2 regions of the Janthinobacterium pasteuri genome follow, and region 1 is predicted to be linked to the other one. Evidence: predicted binding sites of a transcription regulator. Region 1 holds the regulator's gene; the other holds the start of a gene.
The links. Region 1 encodes sigma-54, which starts transcription at its own class of promoters, with help from an activator protein. Its sites were predicted from a motif close to TGGCANGNAANCTGCTTT; they were not measured.

Region 1 (8,088 bases):
ATCCAGGCCGCGCCCAGCGTGATCAGCAGCAGGTTGAGCATGAACAATTCTTGCGAGCGGCGCTTGGCGACGATGGTCAGCCAGCCACGCACCAGCTTCTGGCCGATGAACAAGAGCAAAATGAGTACGATCAGGGCCTTGCCGCCTGCCCAGGCCAGGGTTTCGGCCAGGTTGTCCGAATCGCGCGTGAGGGCGGGAATCAGGATCAGCAGGGGCACCACGGCCAAGTCCTGGAATAGCAGGATGCCGATGATCTTGCGGCCGTGTTCGCTTTCCAGTTCCAGCCGTTCCGTGAGCATTTTGGACACGATGGCCGTCGATGACATGGCTAGCGCGCCGCCCAGGGCGAACGCGGCTTGCCAGCTCAGGTGGATGTAGGCGGACAGGTAGCGCCCGACGAACCAGCCGAAGACGACTGTGGCGACGATGGTGGTGACCACCTGCGCCATCCCTAAGCCGAAGACGATGCGCCGCATGGCGAGGAACTTGGGCAGAGAAAATTCGAGCCCGATGGAAAACATCAGGAAGACGACGCCGAACTCGGCCAGGGTGTGGCTGGCCTCGTTTTCCGCTGCCAGGCCCAGCGCGTGGGGACCGATGACGATGCCGACGGCCAGATAGCCCAGCATGGGCGGCAAATGCAACATTCTGAAAGCGACAACGCCCAGCACGGCGCTGCCGAGTAACATCAGGGTCAGTTCAAGCGAGGAAAACATGGGTTGCCCGGTGCGGTCAATGGAAATCGTTGTTTGTTGTGACTGGCAAGTTTTTTGCTTTCCTAATTCGTTTATACTTTGGGCATGAGTGTAACCCATGAAAAAACAATGCTGAAAGCTTTTGATCGAATTGACATGCAAGCGACGACCGAGCGCGCTGTCGCGCTGGCCCGCACCACCTTGCAGATCGAGTCCGACGCCATCGCTGCGCTGCACGCGCGCCTGGCCACGGACGACAGCGTGGGCCGCGCCGTGGCGATGTTGCTGCAATGTAAGGGGCGTGTCGTCGTCTCCGGCATCGGCAAGTCCGGCCATATCGCGCGCAAGATTGCCGCGACCCTCGCTTCCACCGGCACGCCGGCCCTGTTCGTGCATCCGGCCGAAGCGGCCCATGGCGACCTGGGCATGGTCACCTCGGACGATGCTTTTATTGCCATATCGTACTCCGGCGAATCGTCGGAATTGATGGCCATCATGCCCGTCGTCAAGCGCATGGGTGGCGTGCTCATTTCCATGACGGGTAAACCGAACTCCAGCCTGGCCCAGCTGGCCGACGTGCACCTGGATATTTCTGTTGAGAAAGAAGCCTGTCCGCTGAACCTGGCGCCCACGGCCAGCACCACCGTGACGCTGGCCCTGGGCGATGCGATCGCCGTGGCCTTGCTGGACTTGCGCGGCTTCAAGGAAGAAGATTTCGCCCGCTCACACCCGGGCGGCGCCCTGGGTCGCCGCCTGCTCACGCACGTGCATGACGTCATGCGCAGCGGCGAACGGGTGCCCAAGGTCGCCGTGGACGCTTCCTTGCTGCAGGCGCTGGAAGAAATGACGAAGAAAGGCATGGGCATGACGGCCGTCGTCGATGCGGATGACCGCCCCGTGGGCGTGTTTACCGATGGCGACTTGCGCCGCATGTTTGAGCGCGTGCAGGATTTCACGCAAGTGGCGATCCGCGACGTCATGCATGCGCAGCCGCGCAGCATTGCGCCAGAGCGCCTGGCCGTGGACGCCGTGGCCGTGATGGAGCAGTTCCGCATCAACCAGATGCTGGTCGTCGATGCCGACGGCAAGCTGGTGGGCGCCCTGCATATCCATGATCTGACGCAAGCGAAGGTGATCTGATGGACAGTGTTGCGGACAACCTGGCGCGGGCGGCCAAGGTCAAACTGATGATTTTTGACGTCGATGGCGTGCTCACCGACGGCAGCCTGCATTTCGGCCCCGATGGCGAGATGATGAAAACGTTTAATGTGTATGATGGCCTGGGCATCAAGCTGCTGCAGGAATCGGGCGTGCAGACGGCCATCATCAGTGCGCGCCGCTCGGCCATCACGGCGCGCCGCGCGCAAGACCTGGGCATTACCCATGTGCACCAGGGCGGTCACGACAAGCTGACGCCATTTCGCGAATTGCTGGCGCTGACGGGCTTGACGGAAGAGCAATGCGGCTATATCGGCGATGATGTCATCGATGCGCCCATCCTGCGCCGCGTGGGCTTTGCCGTCAGCGTGCCAGGCGGGCGTCCGGAAGTGCAGGGCCTGGCGCACCATGTGACGCAGGCTGGCGGCGGCCGCGGCGCGGTGCGCGAGATCTGTGAATTCGTGCTGCGCGCCCAGGACAACTATGCGCGCGTCATGGCGCCGTTCCTGGAATGATGCGTACCGCCTCGCCGCCAGAGACATTTGAAAGAGTGAAATCCTATGCGTAAGCCAGGAGGCGCCCATCGCTGGCGCATGATTTTTACCGTGCTGGGGGCCGTCGTCTTTGCGCTGGGCAGTTTTTGGCTGCTGGAAGTGATGAACAAGAATGCCCAGGACATCACGGCCAGCAAGCATCAGGATGAGCCAGACTATTTCATCACCAATTTCAGCCTGGTGCGCATGGACTTGACGGGCAAACCCAGCTATATCGTGTCGGGCATCAAGCTCACGCATTATCCGCTGGACGATTCATCCGATATCGACCAGCCGTTCGTGCGCAAGCTCACGCCAGGCATGCCGCCGATGAACATGAATGCGGAACTGGCGCATATCGACCAGGACAATACCCGGCTGCAACTGCACCGCAAAGTCGTGATTGACCGCGTGGCCAGTCCGAAGGCGCAGAACCTGACAGTCAAGACGGAAGCGCTGACGGTGTTCCCGGATGAGGAAAGAATGGAAACGGACGTGCCTGTCGATATCCTGACGGGCGCCTCGCGCATGAATGGCATAGGCATGAAGGCCAATAACGCCACCGGCGTGGTGGAAGTGCAGAATGCGCTGCGCATGGTCCTCCCGCCGAAACCGCGCCCGGCCGCGGCGGCAAAATGACAGAATGAAACAAGGAAACCATACTATGAAGAACATCTTGCTGTTGACCGTATTTTCTCTGACCATGATGGGCGTGGCGCATGCCGAGAAGGCCGATTCCGAGAAGGAAGCCGTCATCACGGCACGTAGCGGCCACGTCGATGACGTCAAACAGGTGCGTACGCTGACGGGCGACGTCGTGCTGGTCAAGGGTACCTTGACCATGAAGGCGGGCCGGGCCCTGATCACGGAAGATCCGCAAGGCTACCAGTTCATTACCTTCTGGGCCGATCCCGGCAAGCTGGCCACCTTCCGCCAGAAGCGCGATGGCGCGGGCGACCTGTGGGTGGAGGGCGAGGCGGAGCGCGTGGAATACAACAACAAGACGGAAGTGGTGAAACTGTTTTCCAAGGCCAAGCTGACGCGCCTGGAAGGCTCGAAAGCGACCGACGTGGCCAATGGCGCCTTCATCTCGTATGACAGCCGCAAGGAAGAATTTGCGATGGAAAATTCCAACAGCGGCACCAGCACCCCGGATGGCGGCAGCGTGCGCATGGTGATCCAGCCGAAGCCCAAGGCACCGGCGGCGGAGAAGGCGCCGGCCACGCCCGCGTCAGGAAATAAATAATGGACAATACTCGTTGCGGCAGCACCCTGATCGTTCGCGGACTGCAAAAAACCTATGGCAAGCGGCAAGTCGTGCATGATGTCTCGCTGCAAGTCGAATGCGGCGAAGTGGTGGGTTTGCTGGGCCCGAACGGCGCCGGCAAGACCACCTCGTTTTACATGATCGTCGGCCTGGTGCCGTCGGACGGCGGCACCATCGATATCAGCGGCGTGGATATTTCCCGCCTGCCCATCCACCGCCGCGCGCAGATGGGCCTGTCGTATCTGCCGCAGGAAGCGTCCGTGTTTCGCAAGCTGACGGTGGAGGACAATATCCGCGCCGTACTGGAAATCCAGACCGTCGAAGGCCGTCCCCTGAAGAAGGCCGAGATCGAGGAGCGCCTGGATAAATTGCTGGCCGACCTGCAGATTGAAAAGTTGCGCGAGAACCAGGCGCTGTCCCTGTCGGGTGGCGAGCGGCGCCGCGTGGAAATCGCCCGCGCGCTGGCCACCGACCCGCGTTTCGTGCTGCTCGACGAGCCGTTCGCCGGTGTCGACCCTATCGCCGTGATCGAGATCCAGCGTATCGTGCGCTTCTTGAAGGAACGCAATATCGGCGTCCTGATCACCGATCATAATGTGCGCGAGACGCTGGGTATCTGTGACCGTGCCTACATCATCAACCAGGGCTCGGTGCTGGCGTCGGGACGCCCCGACGACATCATCGCGAACGAGTCGGTACGCCGGGTCTATCTGGGCGAACACTTCCGTATGTGAGCCAATGAAACAATCATTGCAGCTGCGCACTTCGCAGCACCTGGCACTGACGCCGCAGTTGCAGCAATCGATACGCCTGTTGCAATTGTCTACCCTGGAATTGCACCAGGAGCTGGAGCAGCTGCTGACAGACAATCCCTTGCTTGAGCGCCTCGACGATCCGCTCGACCGTTCGCTGCGCCTGCTGTCCGACGGCGCCTTGAGTTCCACGGCCGCGCCGGCCGAAGCACCGCCCCAGCCGCCAGGCCAGGAGGCACCCGCCGCGCCGGCCGAAGCGGAAACCTTTGATGGCGAGGCTGGCGACAGCCCTGCCGCAGCCGATGGCGGCGACAGCGACTGGAGCGAGGCGAGCCGCGGCAAGGCGCCCGACGACGAAGATTCCCGTCCGCAACTTGAAGCCCACCACTGCACCCTGCGCGAACACTTGATGGAGCAGATGCGCGTGACGGTGCTCGAATTGCGCGACCGCGCGCTGGTCGAGCTGATCATTGACGCGCTCGACGACAATGGCTACCTGGAAGAGTCGCTCGACGACATCCTGGCGCGTTTGCCGCAAGAGCTGGAAATCGACGCCGACGAGATGCGCACGGCGTTGTCCCTGCTGCAAAGTTTCGATCCGCCCGGCGTGGGCGCGCGCAATGCATCCGAATGCCTGGCGCTGCAAATCAAGCGCTTGCCGCACATCGCCATGGTGACGCGGCGCATGGCCCTCGTTATCGTGGAAAAGCACCTGACCTGGTTTGCCCAACGCGATTTCAACAAGCTGAAAAAAGCCCTCGATTGCGACGATGAAGACTTGCGCGAAGCGCAGACCGTGATTCGCCAGTGCAATCCGCATCCGGGTGCCGTCTTCGCTTCGGACGTGTCCGATTACGTGGTGCCCGACGTCCTCGTCAAGCGCGCGCGCAATGGCTGGCAAGTCACCCTGAACAACGATGTCATGCCGCGCCTGCGCGTCAATGCCATGTACGCCAACTTGTTGAAGCAGGGCAAAGGCGAGGGCGCCATGGGCGCACAGTTGCAGGAAGCCAAATGGCTGATCAAGAATATGCGCCAGCGTTTCGACACGATCTTGCGCGTGGCGCAGGCGATAGTAGAAAGACAAAAGAACTTTTTCTCGCATGGGGCCGTTGCCATGCGTCCCCTTGTGCTCCGTGAAATAGCTGATACACTGGGTTTACACGAGAGTACTATCTCGCGGGTAACAACTCAAAAGTACATGCTCACCCCGCATGGCATGTTCGAGTTGAAATATTTCTTTGGTAGCCACGTCGCCACCGAAGCGGGGGGCGAAGCGTCATCGACGGCGATACGGGCATTGATCGTGCAACTAACAGGAGCAGAAGACCCTAAAAATCCTTTATCCGACAGTAAGATTGCGGACATGCTGGGGGAACAAGGCATGGTGATTGCGCGACGTACTGTTGCCAAATACCGGGAAGCGTTGAAAATTCCGCCAGTGAGCCTGCGTAAGTGTTTGTAAGTTTTTTTCGGTTCCTCTGCGGGCCGGAGTCAATAGACCGCACGAACCCGATCATCTTTAGGAGTGTGTATGAATCTCACCATCAGCGGACATCATCTCGAAGTCACACCAGCCATTCGTGAATACGTACAAACGAAGCTGGAGCGCGTGAAACGTCATTTCGATCAAGTCATCGATATTGCCGTGATTCTGACCGTGGATAACCTCAAAGAGAAAGAAAAACGTCAAAAGGCCGAAGTCAATTTGCGCCTGAGTGGAAAAACTGTCTATGTGGAAAGTCTGGCGCACGACCTGTATGCCGCCATCGATATCCTGATCGACAAACTGGACAGGCAAGTGATGAAGTACAAAACCAAAGTGCAAGGGCACGGTAAAGAGGCGATCAAGCATCTGCCAGACAACTCAGAGGAAGATGCCGTCGTCGCCGTCTAAGGCCACCCGCTTCCAGCAGTTGTGATCAACTAAGGGCGCACATCTTGCGCCCTTTTTTGCGCCCCGATCTTTTGAGCGCAATCTTCCCCGCGCAGGCGCTAGAATGTTCGCACTTTCACTTCTTTCCTGCCTGCCATGAGCGATTTCGTCCAGACCTCCATCCGCAACCGCACGGGCCACATCGTGCTCGACCGCCCGAAAGCCTTGAATTCCCTGTCGCTGGAGATGGTGCGCGCCTTGAGCGTGGCCCTGCTGGCCTGGCGCGACGATCCGCAGGTGGACGCCGTGGTGATCCGCTCCAGTAGTGAAAAAGCCCTGTGTGCCGGTGGTGACATCCGTTTCTTTTACGATGCGGGCCTGGCCACGCCACAAGGCGGCAGTGCATTGCTGGAAGATTTCTTTACGGAAGAATACGCCTTAAATCATTTGATTCATTTCTATCCAAAACCGTATATTGCCGTGATGGATGGCGTGGTGATGGGCGGCGGCATGGGCGTGGCGCAAGCCGGGCCTGGCAACCGCCTGCGCCTCGTCACGGGCCGCACGCGCATGGCCATGCCGGAAGTCAATATCGGTTTGTTTCCCGATGTGGGCGGCAGTTATTTCCTGTCCCGCCTGGCCGGCCAGCTGGGCCTGTACCTGGGCTTGACGGGCTTGACGATCAACGCGGCCGATGCCCTGTACACGGGCCTGGCCGATGTCTACCTGCCTGAGGCGCAGATGGGGGCGCTGCTGGCCCTGTTCGAATCGACGCCTGGTGAGGGTTTGCCGGTGGCCATCAAGACCCTGGCTGCACCGTTTCAGGCCGAGGCGGGGGCTTCTCCTCTGGCCACGGCGCGCGCGGCGCTGGATCGCCATTTCGGCGCCGGCTCCGTGGCCGCGATCATGGCTTCGCTGGCGCAGGACGACAGCGCGTTCGCCGGCAAGGCGCTGGCGGCCATGCGCCTGCGTTCGCCGCTGATGATGTCGGTGACCCTGGAATTGCTGCAGCGGGGCGCCCATCTGGGCGTGGCCGATTGCCTGCGCATGGAGCGCAGCGTGGTGCGCCACAACTTCGAGCATGGCGAAGTGCTCGAAGGCGTGCGCGCGCTGGTGGTCGACAAGGACAATGCTCCGCGCTGGCAGCCTGCCAGCCTGGACGAGGTCGATGCGGCCATGGTGGCGCGCTTCTTTGCCCCCGTCTGGCCAGCGCAAGCGCATCCGCTGCGCCATCTGGATTAGCTAGCTACGTTCGCGGTGGCGTAGCACGACCCGTTCATTCGGGCTGAAATACTGCGCCAGCCGTTCCGCCATGTACACGGAGCGGTGCTGGCCACCCGTGCAGCCCAGCGCCACCGTCAGGTAGCTGCGGTTGTCGGACTTAAATGATGGCAACCATTTCTCGATGAAGGCGCGGATGTCGGCCAGCAGTTCCAGCGCACTGGGCTGCGCATCGAGGAAGGCGATGACGGGTGCGTCGCGTCCGTCGAGCGGGCGCAGCGCCAGGTCGTAATAGGGATTGGGCAAGGCCCGCACGTCGAAGACGAAATCGGCGTCCAGCGGCACGCCCAGCTTGAAGGCGAACGATTCGAAGAACAGGGTCAGCGGTGCGCGTTCGGAGGCGACGATATCCTTGATCCAGGCGCGTAATTTGTTGGCGCTCAGTTCCGAGGTGTCGATCACATGGCCCAGCTGTTCGATGGCAGACAGGCGTTCGCGCTCTTCCGTGATGCATTCGATCAGGGTGCGGCGGCTGGCTGGATTCTGATTCGGACGCAATTCGTGCGACAGAGGATGGCTGCGCCGT
Region 2 (8,088 bases), on a different contig from region 1:
ATGGGATGAACAGATGTACGCGCAGTTCAAGGCCGATGCGGCCAGCACCCTGTCGCCGGCGGCGATATGGCGCGCGGCGCTGATGCCGGACGACGTGCCGGCCGCCAAGGAGGCCCTGCGCGCCGCGCTGGCCGCCGGCCAGGCGTTCACGCACGAATACCGCATCCTGTGGCCCGATGGCGCCATCCGCTACATCAAGGTCGATGCCGTGATCTTCCGCGACGGCAAGGGCCGGCCCATGCGCCTGGTCGGGTCGAACTACGACATCACGGCGCACCGCGAGGCCGAACTGGAACTGCTGCGCCACCGCCATCACCTGGAAGAACTGGTGGCCGAGCGCACGAGCGCCCTGTCGGTGGCCGTCAGCCAGGCACAGGCGGCGAACCGCGCCAAGAGCACCTTCCTGGCGAACATGAGCCATGAACTGCGCACGCCCTTGAATTCCGTGATTGGCTTTTCGCGCCTGATGGCCGCCTCGCCCAACATGCAGGACGATGAAAAGCGCAACCTGGCCATCATCCACCGCTCCGGCAACCATTTGCTCACCCTGATCAATGAAATCCTCGAACTGTCGAAGGGCGAGGCGGGACGCTTGCAGGCGCAGACGGCTGTAGTGGCGCTGGCACCCCTGTTGCAGGAGGTGATGGACATGCTGGGCATACGCGCCGAGCAGCAGGGACTGGCCCTGCGCCTCGATTGCGCGGACTTGCCGGCGGCAGTGCTGCTCGATGCGACGCGCTTGCGCCAGGTGCTGCTGAACCTGATGTCGAATGCTATCAAGTTCGCCGGCAGCGGCGAGGTCACCTTGCGCGTGCGTGGCGAGCGGCGCGATGAGGCCACGTGGCGCCTGTCGTTCGCCGTCAGCGACACGGGCTTTGGCATCGCCCCGGAGGACCAGCAGCGCATCTTCGAACCCTTTGTGCAGGCCGACAGCGCTGGGCCGAAGGATGGCACGGGCCTGGGGCTGGCCATCTCGCGCGAATTCGTGCAGTTGATGAAAGGCGAACTGACGGTGGAGTCCACGCCGGGGCAGGGTGCCACCTTCCGTTTCAGCATACCCGCGCAGGCGGCGCAGGCGCCAGTGCAGGCTCCCGCGCCACCGGCCATGCCGGCGCAGGCGGCAGTGCTGCCGGCACTGCAGGCGCAAGACTTGCTGCTGCTGGCAGGGGAAGAGCGCGCCGCCTTGCTGGTGGCGCTGCGCGAATTGAACCTGGCCAGGGTGGCACAGCTGCTGGCCACTCTGCCTGCATCGGTGGCACCGTTGGTGGCGCCGCTGCAGGCCATGCTCGACCAGCATCAGTACCGTCAGCTGTGTGTCTTGCTGGAGAGCGAAGGGACGCTGGCGCCTACCTGAAAGTGTGGGCTGACAACATCGGTTTCGATGAAAAGACGGACTAAGTACCGCGCATGGATGGTGCTAAATTGCAATAAAGATTATGATGATAGTACGTAGTTCATCGCAAAGAAATGTCTTGTCCAGCGTGGCAATCGACCGCCGCGCCTCATCCAAAGCTGAGAGAACTGCTACATGCACCGCGATTTTTTGGAAGTGAATGCTAAGGGCGAAGTACTGATCGTTGAAGATACGCCGGCTTCGCTGAAGTTGTTGAGCGATTTGCTGGGTGGCGCCGGCTACGCGGTGCGCCAGGCGCCGAACGGTGAACTGGCCCTGTGGACGGCCCAGGCGCGCCCGCCGGAGCTGATCCTGCTCGACGTGCGCATGCCGGGTCTCGACGGTTTTGAAGTCTGCCGCCGCCTGAAGGAGATACCGTCCCTGCGCCAGGTGCCGGTGATCTTCCTGTCGGCCCAGCACGATACGGACGACAAGGTGCGCGGCTTTGCGCTGGGCGCCGTCGATTTCATCGCCAAGCCCTTCCAGGCCGAGGAAATCCTCGCCCGTACTGATGCGCACGTGCGCCTGGCGCGGGCGCAGCTGCAGCTGGCGCAGGAGCGCGCCAACCTGGAGCGGCGCGTGGCCGAACGCACGGCCGAACTGGAACAGGTGGCCAGCACCCTGGCACGCGAAGTGCAGATCCGTCGCGCCAATGAAGAATTGCTGCGCCTGTCCGGCCAGGTCTTCGAAGCCACCCAGGACGCCATCCTGATCACCGATCCGGCCGGCGTCATCGTCACGGCCAATCCCTCCTTTACACGTATCACCGGCTACGCGGCGCAGGAAGTGGTGGGCACGGACATCATGCGCCTGCATGCCGGACACACGGGCGAAGCGGTGCTGCAGGCCTTGCGCCAGGGCTTGCGCAGCAGCGGTCGCTGGTCGGGCGAGGTGCAGACCCGGCGCAAGAGCGGCGATACCTATCCCTGCCTGCTCAGCGCCTCCACCGTGCACGGGGATGACGGCGCCGTCGTTAACTACATCGGCGTCTTCCTCGATATCAGCGAACGCAAGGCCGAACAACATCTGATCGACTTCCTCTCTTACCACGACGCGCTGACTGGCTTGCCGAACCGCGTGCTGTTGCGCGAGCGCTTCGAACAGGCGCGCGTGAATGCCCTGCGCGACGGCCAGCAGGTAGTGCTGATGTGCCTGGACCTGGACCGCTTCAAGAACATCAACGATTCGCACGGCCAGGCCGTGGGCGACAAGGCGTTGCAAGTGGTGGCGCGTTTCCTGTCCGGCTGCGTGCGCGAGGGCGACACCGTGGTACGCCAGGGCGGCGACGAATTCCAGATCCTGCTGCAGGACGATGCCCTGTTGGGCCGCACGCTGGGGCTGGCGCAAACCATCCTGGCCGGCTTGCGCGAAGAGCTCAACGTCGGTGGCGAGCGCCTGGCGCTGACCACCAGCATCGGCATTGCCATGTGCCCGGCCGACGGCGACAGCCTCGACGACGTGCTGCGCCACGCCGACACCGCCCTGGTGCGCGCCAAGGAAATGGGGCGCGACCATTACGCCTTCTTCACGGAACGCATGGGCAGCGATATCCGCGCCCGTCTGGCCATGCAGCAGCAGTTGCGCGGCGCCATCGGCCGTGATGAATTCGCCGTGCATTACCAGCCGCAGATGTGTTTGCGCACGGGTGCCTTGCTGGGAGCGGAAGCCCTGCTGCGCTGGGATAATCCGGTGCTGGGCAAGGTGCCGCCCGGCCTGTTTATCGCGCTGGCCGAGGAATACGGCTCGATCACGGCCATCGGCGAATGGGTGCTGGAAAGCGTGTGCGCGCAGATACGCGCGTGGCACGACGCGGGCCTGGGCAGCATCAAGGTGGCCGTCAACCTGTCCGGCAAACAGTTCGCGCAGGACCGCACGGTGCCTTTCGTCGAGGCGACCTTGCGCAAATACGGCATCGCGCCGGCCTGCCTGGGTATCGAGATCACGGAAAGCACGGTGATGGGCGACCCGGACAAGGCAGTGGCGGCTCTCACGCGCCTGAAGGATATCGGCGTCGGCATTTCGCTCGACGACTTCGGCACAGGCTATTCCAGCCTGGGCTACCTGAAGCGCTTTCCCATCGACGTGCTGAAGATCGACAAATCCTTCGTCGACGACGTCACCACCAGCAGCAGCGACGCGGCCATCGCGCGTTCCGTCATCTCGCTGGCGCACAACCTGGACATGCGCGTCATCGCCGAAGGCGTGGAAACGCGCGAGCAGGTGGACTTCCTGACGGAGCACGGCTGCGACGAAATGCAGGGCTATTATTTCAGCCGTCCCCTGGCTGCGGAAGCCTTTACGGCCTTGCTGCGCGAACGGCGCACCCTGGCCGTGGCGGTGGCCTAAGCGCCACGGTGCGGCCGGTGCACCATGCCGGTGCATCCGCTGCAGCGTGGTGCGCAATGCTCACTGTTCCATCCCTTGACGCTGGCACATATCCTGCTTAGGTAATCGCTTATTTACGCGATTGCCCCGCATGCCAGACAGCACCCGTCCAGCTACATCGAATGAGGCCAGCGCGCACAGCGCCTGGCAGGCGCACCTGCGCCTGGGTTTTGCGCTGCACGATGGCGTCAGCCGCCTGGTCGAGCGCACGCATAGCGGCCCCTTGCGCGTGCAAAAGTCCCTGTATCCGGAGGGCGATGCCGTCTGCCACGCCATCATCATCCATCCGCCCGGCGGCGTGGTGGGCGGCGACCAGCTGGCCGTCGACGCCACGGTGGGCGATGGCGCGCACGCGTTTCTTACGTCGCCGGGCGCCGCCAAGTGGTACCGCGCGAATGGCCACGTCTCGGGCCAGCACATCGTGCTGCGCGCCGGTAGCGGCGCTGCCATCGAGTGGCTGCCGCAGGAAAGCATTTTCTTCGACCAGGCTTGCGTGCGCCTGCACCACGAAGTGGAACTGGCGGCGGACGCCAGCTACATCGGCTGCGACATCGTCTGCCTGGGCCGCAGCGCCTCTGGTGAAATTTTTAACACGGGCAGCATCGCCCAGCAGGTGCAGATCCGCCGCGGCGACAAGCTGCTGTGGTGGGAGCAGGGTGTGCTGGCCGCCGGCGGCGCGCTGATGGCCAGCCCACTGGGTCTGGGGGGCCACACGGTGTGCGCCACCCTGATCGCCGTTGGCACACCCGTTTCCCCCGCCGTGCTGGCCGCCGTGCTGGCCGCCGTGCGCGAGATCGCCGTGCCGGCTGGCGCCGTGTTTGGCGCCACGCAGATGAAATCTCTCGTGGTGGTGCGCCTGCTGTGCGGCGACAGCGAGGCGGCGCGCACGATCATGCTGGCCGCCTGGCAGTTGCTGCGCCCCGCCATGCTGGGACGCGACGCCGTCGTGCCCCGCATCTGGAACACTTGATCAGGAAAGAAGCGCAAGGAAAACCATGGATCTGACGCCCCGCGAAAAAGACAAGCTGCTCATTTTTACTGCCGCGCTGCTGGCCGAACGGCGCCTGGCGCGCGGCTTGAAATTGAATTATCCGGAAGCGGTGGCCCTGATCAGCGCCGCCATCATGGAAGGCGCGCGCGATGGCAAGTCGGTGGCGCAGCTGATGTCGGACGGTACCAAAATACTCTCGCGCGCCGACGTGATGGATGGCATCGCCGAGATGATTCCCGACATCCAGGTGGAAGCGACCTTCCCCGATGGCAGCAAGCTGGTGACCGTGCATCATCCGATAGTGTAAGCATCCATGCGATATTGACAGGAGTCCCATCATGACCCCAGGCGAGTACAAATTGGAAGAAGGCGAAATCAGCCTCAATGCCGGGCGCGCCACGGCCACCGTGGTGGTGGCCAACCGGGGCGACCGGCCGATACAGGTCGGCTCGCACTTCCACTTTTTTGAAGTCAATCCGGCGCTGGCTTTCGAGCGCTGGCGCGCCTACGGCATGCGTTTGAACATCACGGCCGGCACCGCCGTGCGTTTCGAACCGGGCCAGCAGCGCACGGTGGAACTGGTGGCGCTGGCGGGGGAGCGCAAGGTCTACGGCTTCAATGGTGAAGTCATGGGCGAACTGCAAGACACTCCACCGGGAAAGGATTGAGATGGCCAGCATTGCCCGCAGCGCATACGCCGAAATGTTCGGCCCCACCAAGGGCGACCGTATCCGCCTGGCCGACACGGAATTGTTCATCGAGATCGAGCATGACTACGCGATCTACGGCGAAGAAGTGAAATTCGGCGGCGGCAAGGTGATCCGCGACGGCATGGGGCAGTCGCAGCGCTGCGCGGCCGAGGTGATGGATACCGTCATCACGAATGCCGTCATCCTCGACCACTGGGGCATCGTGAAAGCCGATATCGGCCTGAAAAACGGTTTAATTTTCGGCATCGGCAAGGCGGGCAACCCGGACATCCAGCCCGGCGTGACCCTGCCCATCGGCGGCGCGACCGAGATCATCGCCGGCGAAGGCCTGATCGTCACGGCAGGCGGCGTCGACACGCATATCCACTTCATCTGCCCGCAGCAGATCGAGGAAGCGCTGATGAGCGGCGTGACGACCATGCTGGGCGGTGGCACGGGGCCGGCCGTAGGCACGGCCGCCACTACCTGCACCCCGGGGCCATGGCATTTGCACGCCATGCTGGGGGCCGCCGACGCCTTCCCGATGAACCTGGGCTTCATGGGCAAGGGCAATGTGAGTTTGCCGCTGCCGCTGGAAGAGCAGGTACGCGCGGGCGCCATCGGCCTCAAATTGCATGAAGACTGGGGCAGCACGCCGGCCGCCATCGACAACTGCCTGTCCGTCGCGGACCGCATGGACGTGCAGGTGGCGCTGCACAGCGACACTCTCAACGAGGGCGGTTTTTTGGAGCACACCCTGGCCGCCTTCAAGGACCGCACCATCCATACGTTTCACACGGAAGGGGCGGGCGGCGGCCATGCGCCCGACATCATCGCCGCCGTGGGGCAGGCCAACGTGCTGCCGTCATCGACCAATCCGACGCGCCCGTTTACCGTCAACACGCTCGACGAGCATCTGGACATGCTGATGGTGTGCCACCACCTGGACCCGGCGATTGCCGAAGATGTGGCGTTTGCCGAGTCGCGCATCCGCCGCGAAACCATCGCCGCCGAAGACATTTTGCACGATATCGGCGCCATTTCCATGATGTCGTCCGATTCGCAAGCCATGGGCCGCGTGGGCGAAGTAATCATGCGCACCTGGCAGACGGCGCACAAGATGAAGGTGCAGCGGGGACCGCTGGCGACCGACACGGCGCGCAGCGACAATTTCCGCGCCAGGCGCTATATCGCCAAGTACACGATCAACCCGGCCATCACGCATGGGATCGCGCACGTGGTCGGTTCCATCGAGGCGGGCAAGATCGCCGACATCGTGTTGTGGAAGCCGGCCTTCTTCGGCGTCAAGCCATCGATGATATTAAAGGGCGGCATGATCGCCGCCGCGCAGATGGGCGACCCGAACGCCTCGATTCCCACGCCCCAGCCCGTGCATTGCCGCATGATGTTCGGCGCCTTCGGCGGCGGCCTGAAAAAGTCGTTCACCTTTGTCTCGCAGGCGGCCTACGACCTCGATATCGGCCACCAGTTGAAACTGAATAAATCCGTCATCGCCGTGAAGAACATGCGCGGCTTGCGCAAGCACGACATGATCCATAACAGCGCCACGCCGCACATGGAAGTGGACCCGGAAACCTATGCTGTGCGCGCCGACGGCCAACTGCTGGTGTGCGAGGCGGCCGCCGTGCTGCCGATGGCGCAGCGCTATTTTCTATTCTAGGCAGGAGACATCATGCTCACATTGCATACCAAACTGGCGGCTGACGACAATCGCGCCGTTGTTGCTCAACTTGTGCTGCCCTACGACCAGCGCGAAAAATGCCGGCTGCGCGCCGTGCTGTCGAATGGCGACGAGGTGGCCGTGTTCACCGTGCGCGGCACGGTGCTGCGCGACGGCGAGCGCATGACAGGGCCGCAAGGGCAGGTGGTGCAGATCGTCGCCGCGCGCGAACCGACTTACCTGGTGTGCTGCGCGGATGCCCACACCCTGCTGCGCTGTGCTTTCCACCTGGGGAACCGCCATACGCAGGCGCAGGTGGGTGACGGCTTTTTGCGCATCCGCAAGGACGTGGTATTGAAGGAGATGCTGGAAGGCTTGCAGGCGACTGTGACGGAAGAAAGCGCGCCATTCGAGCCGGAAGCGGGCGCGTATGGCGGCGGCCATGGCCACCACGACGGCCACGGCCAGCACTTGCTGGCGCCCGTGCCGCTGCGGCAGAAGATCCACCGCCCCGGCGATGCGCCGGGTACCGTCTGATGCAGGCCTCGGCCCTGCTGCATTTGCTGCAGTTCGCCAGCCCGGCTTTGCCGATTGGTGCCTACAGCTATTCGCAGGGGCTGGAAGCGGCACTGGAGTGCGGCCTGGTGGCGGATGCGGCCACGGCGCGCGACTGGATCGCGCTGCATCTGACGCACGTGGTGGCGCGCTGGGAAGCGCCGCTGTGCTGGCGTTTGATGCTGGCGTTCGAGGCGCAGGATGTGTGCGCCGTGCAGCGCTGGAGCGAACGCTTCATCGCTTCGCGCGACACGGCGGAGTTTCGCGCCGAAACCATCCAGATGGGCTATTCATTGACCAAGCTGCTGGCCGAACTGGGCGTGGCCGACGGCGTGCTGATCGACATGCTGCAGGGCCAGCCGGAAGTGGCATTGCCGACGGCCTATGCCTGCGC

Region 2: a site for sigma-54 is predicted at 3,822-3,839, ahead of ACQ4WN_RS11540 (urease accessory protein UreD). Genes of this name have one in related genera too.

What each region holds. Positions count from the first base shown of each region.
Region 1 is NZ_JBNYXS010000019.1:75,213-83,300, forward strand. Features, by position in the region: gene ACQ4WN_RS18725 (monovalent cation:proton antiporter family protein) at 1-716, opposite strand, end outside; gene ACQ4WN_RS18730 (KpsF/GutQ family sugar-phosphate isomerase) at 801-1,835, shown strand; gene ACQ4WN_RS18735 (KdsC family phosphatase) at 1,835-2,368, shown strand; gene lptC (LPS export ABC transporter periplasmic protein LptC) at 2,414-3,025, shown strand; gene lptA (lipopolysaccharide transport periplasmic protein LptA) at 3,051-3,632, shown strand; gene lptB (LPS export ABC transporter ATP-binding protein) at 3,632-4,387, shown strand; gene ACQ4WN_RS18755 (RNA polymerase factor sigma-54) at 4,392-5,870, shown strand; gene hpf (ribosome hibernation-promoting factor, HPF/YfiA family) at 5,940-6,302, shown strand; gene ACQ4WN_RS18765 (enoyl-CoA hydratase/isomerase family protein) at 6,438-7,523, shown strand; gene rapZ (RNase adapter RapZ) at 7,524-8,088, opposite strand, start outside.
Region 2 is NZ_JBNYXS010000009.1:52,879-60,966, forward strand. Features, by position in the region: gene ACQ4WN_RS11530 (sensor histidine kinase) at 1-1,354, shown strand, start outside; gene ACQ4WN_RS11535 (GGDEF/EAL domain-containing response regulator) at 1,529-3,739, shown strand; gene ACQ4WN_RS11540 (urease accessory protein UreD) at 3,870-4,748, shown strand; gene ACQ4WN_RS11545 (urease subunit gamma) at 4,774-5,076, shown strand; gene ACQ4WN_RS11550 (urease subunit beta) at 5,108-5,437, shown strand; gene ureC (urease subunit alpha) at 5,439-7,139, shown strand; gene ureE (urease accessory protein UreE) at 7,152-7,676, shown strand; gene ACQ4WN_RS11565 (urease accessory protein UreF) at 7,676-8,088, shown strand, end outside.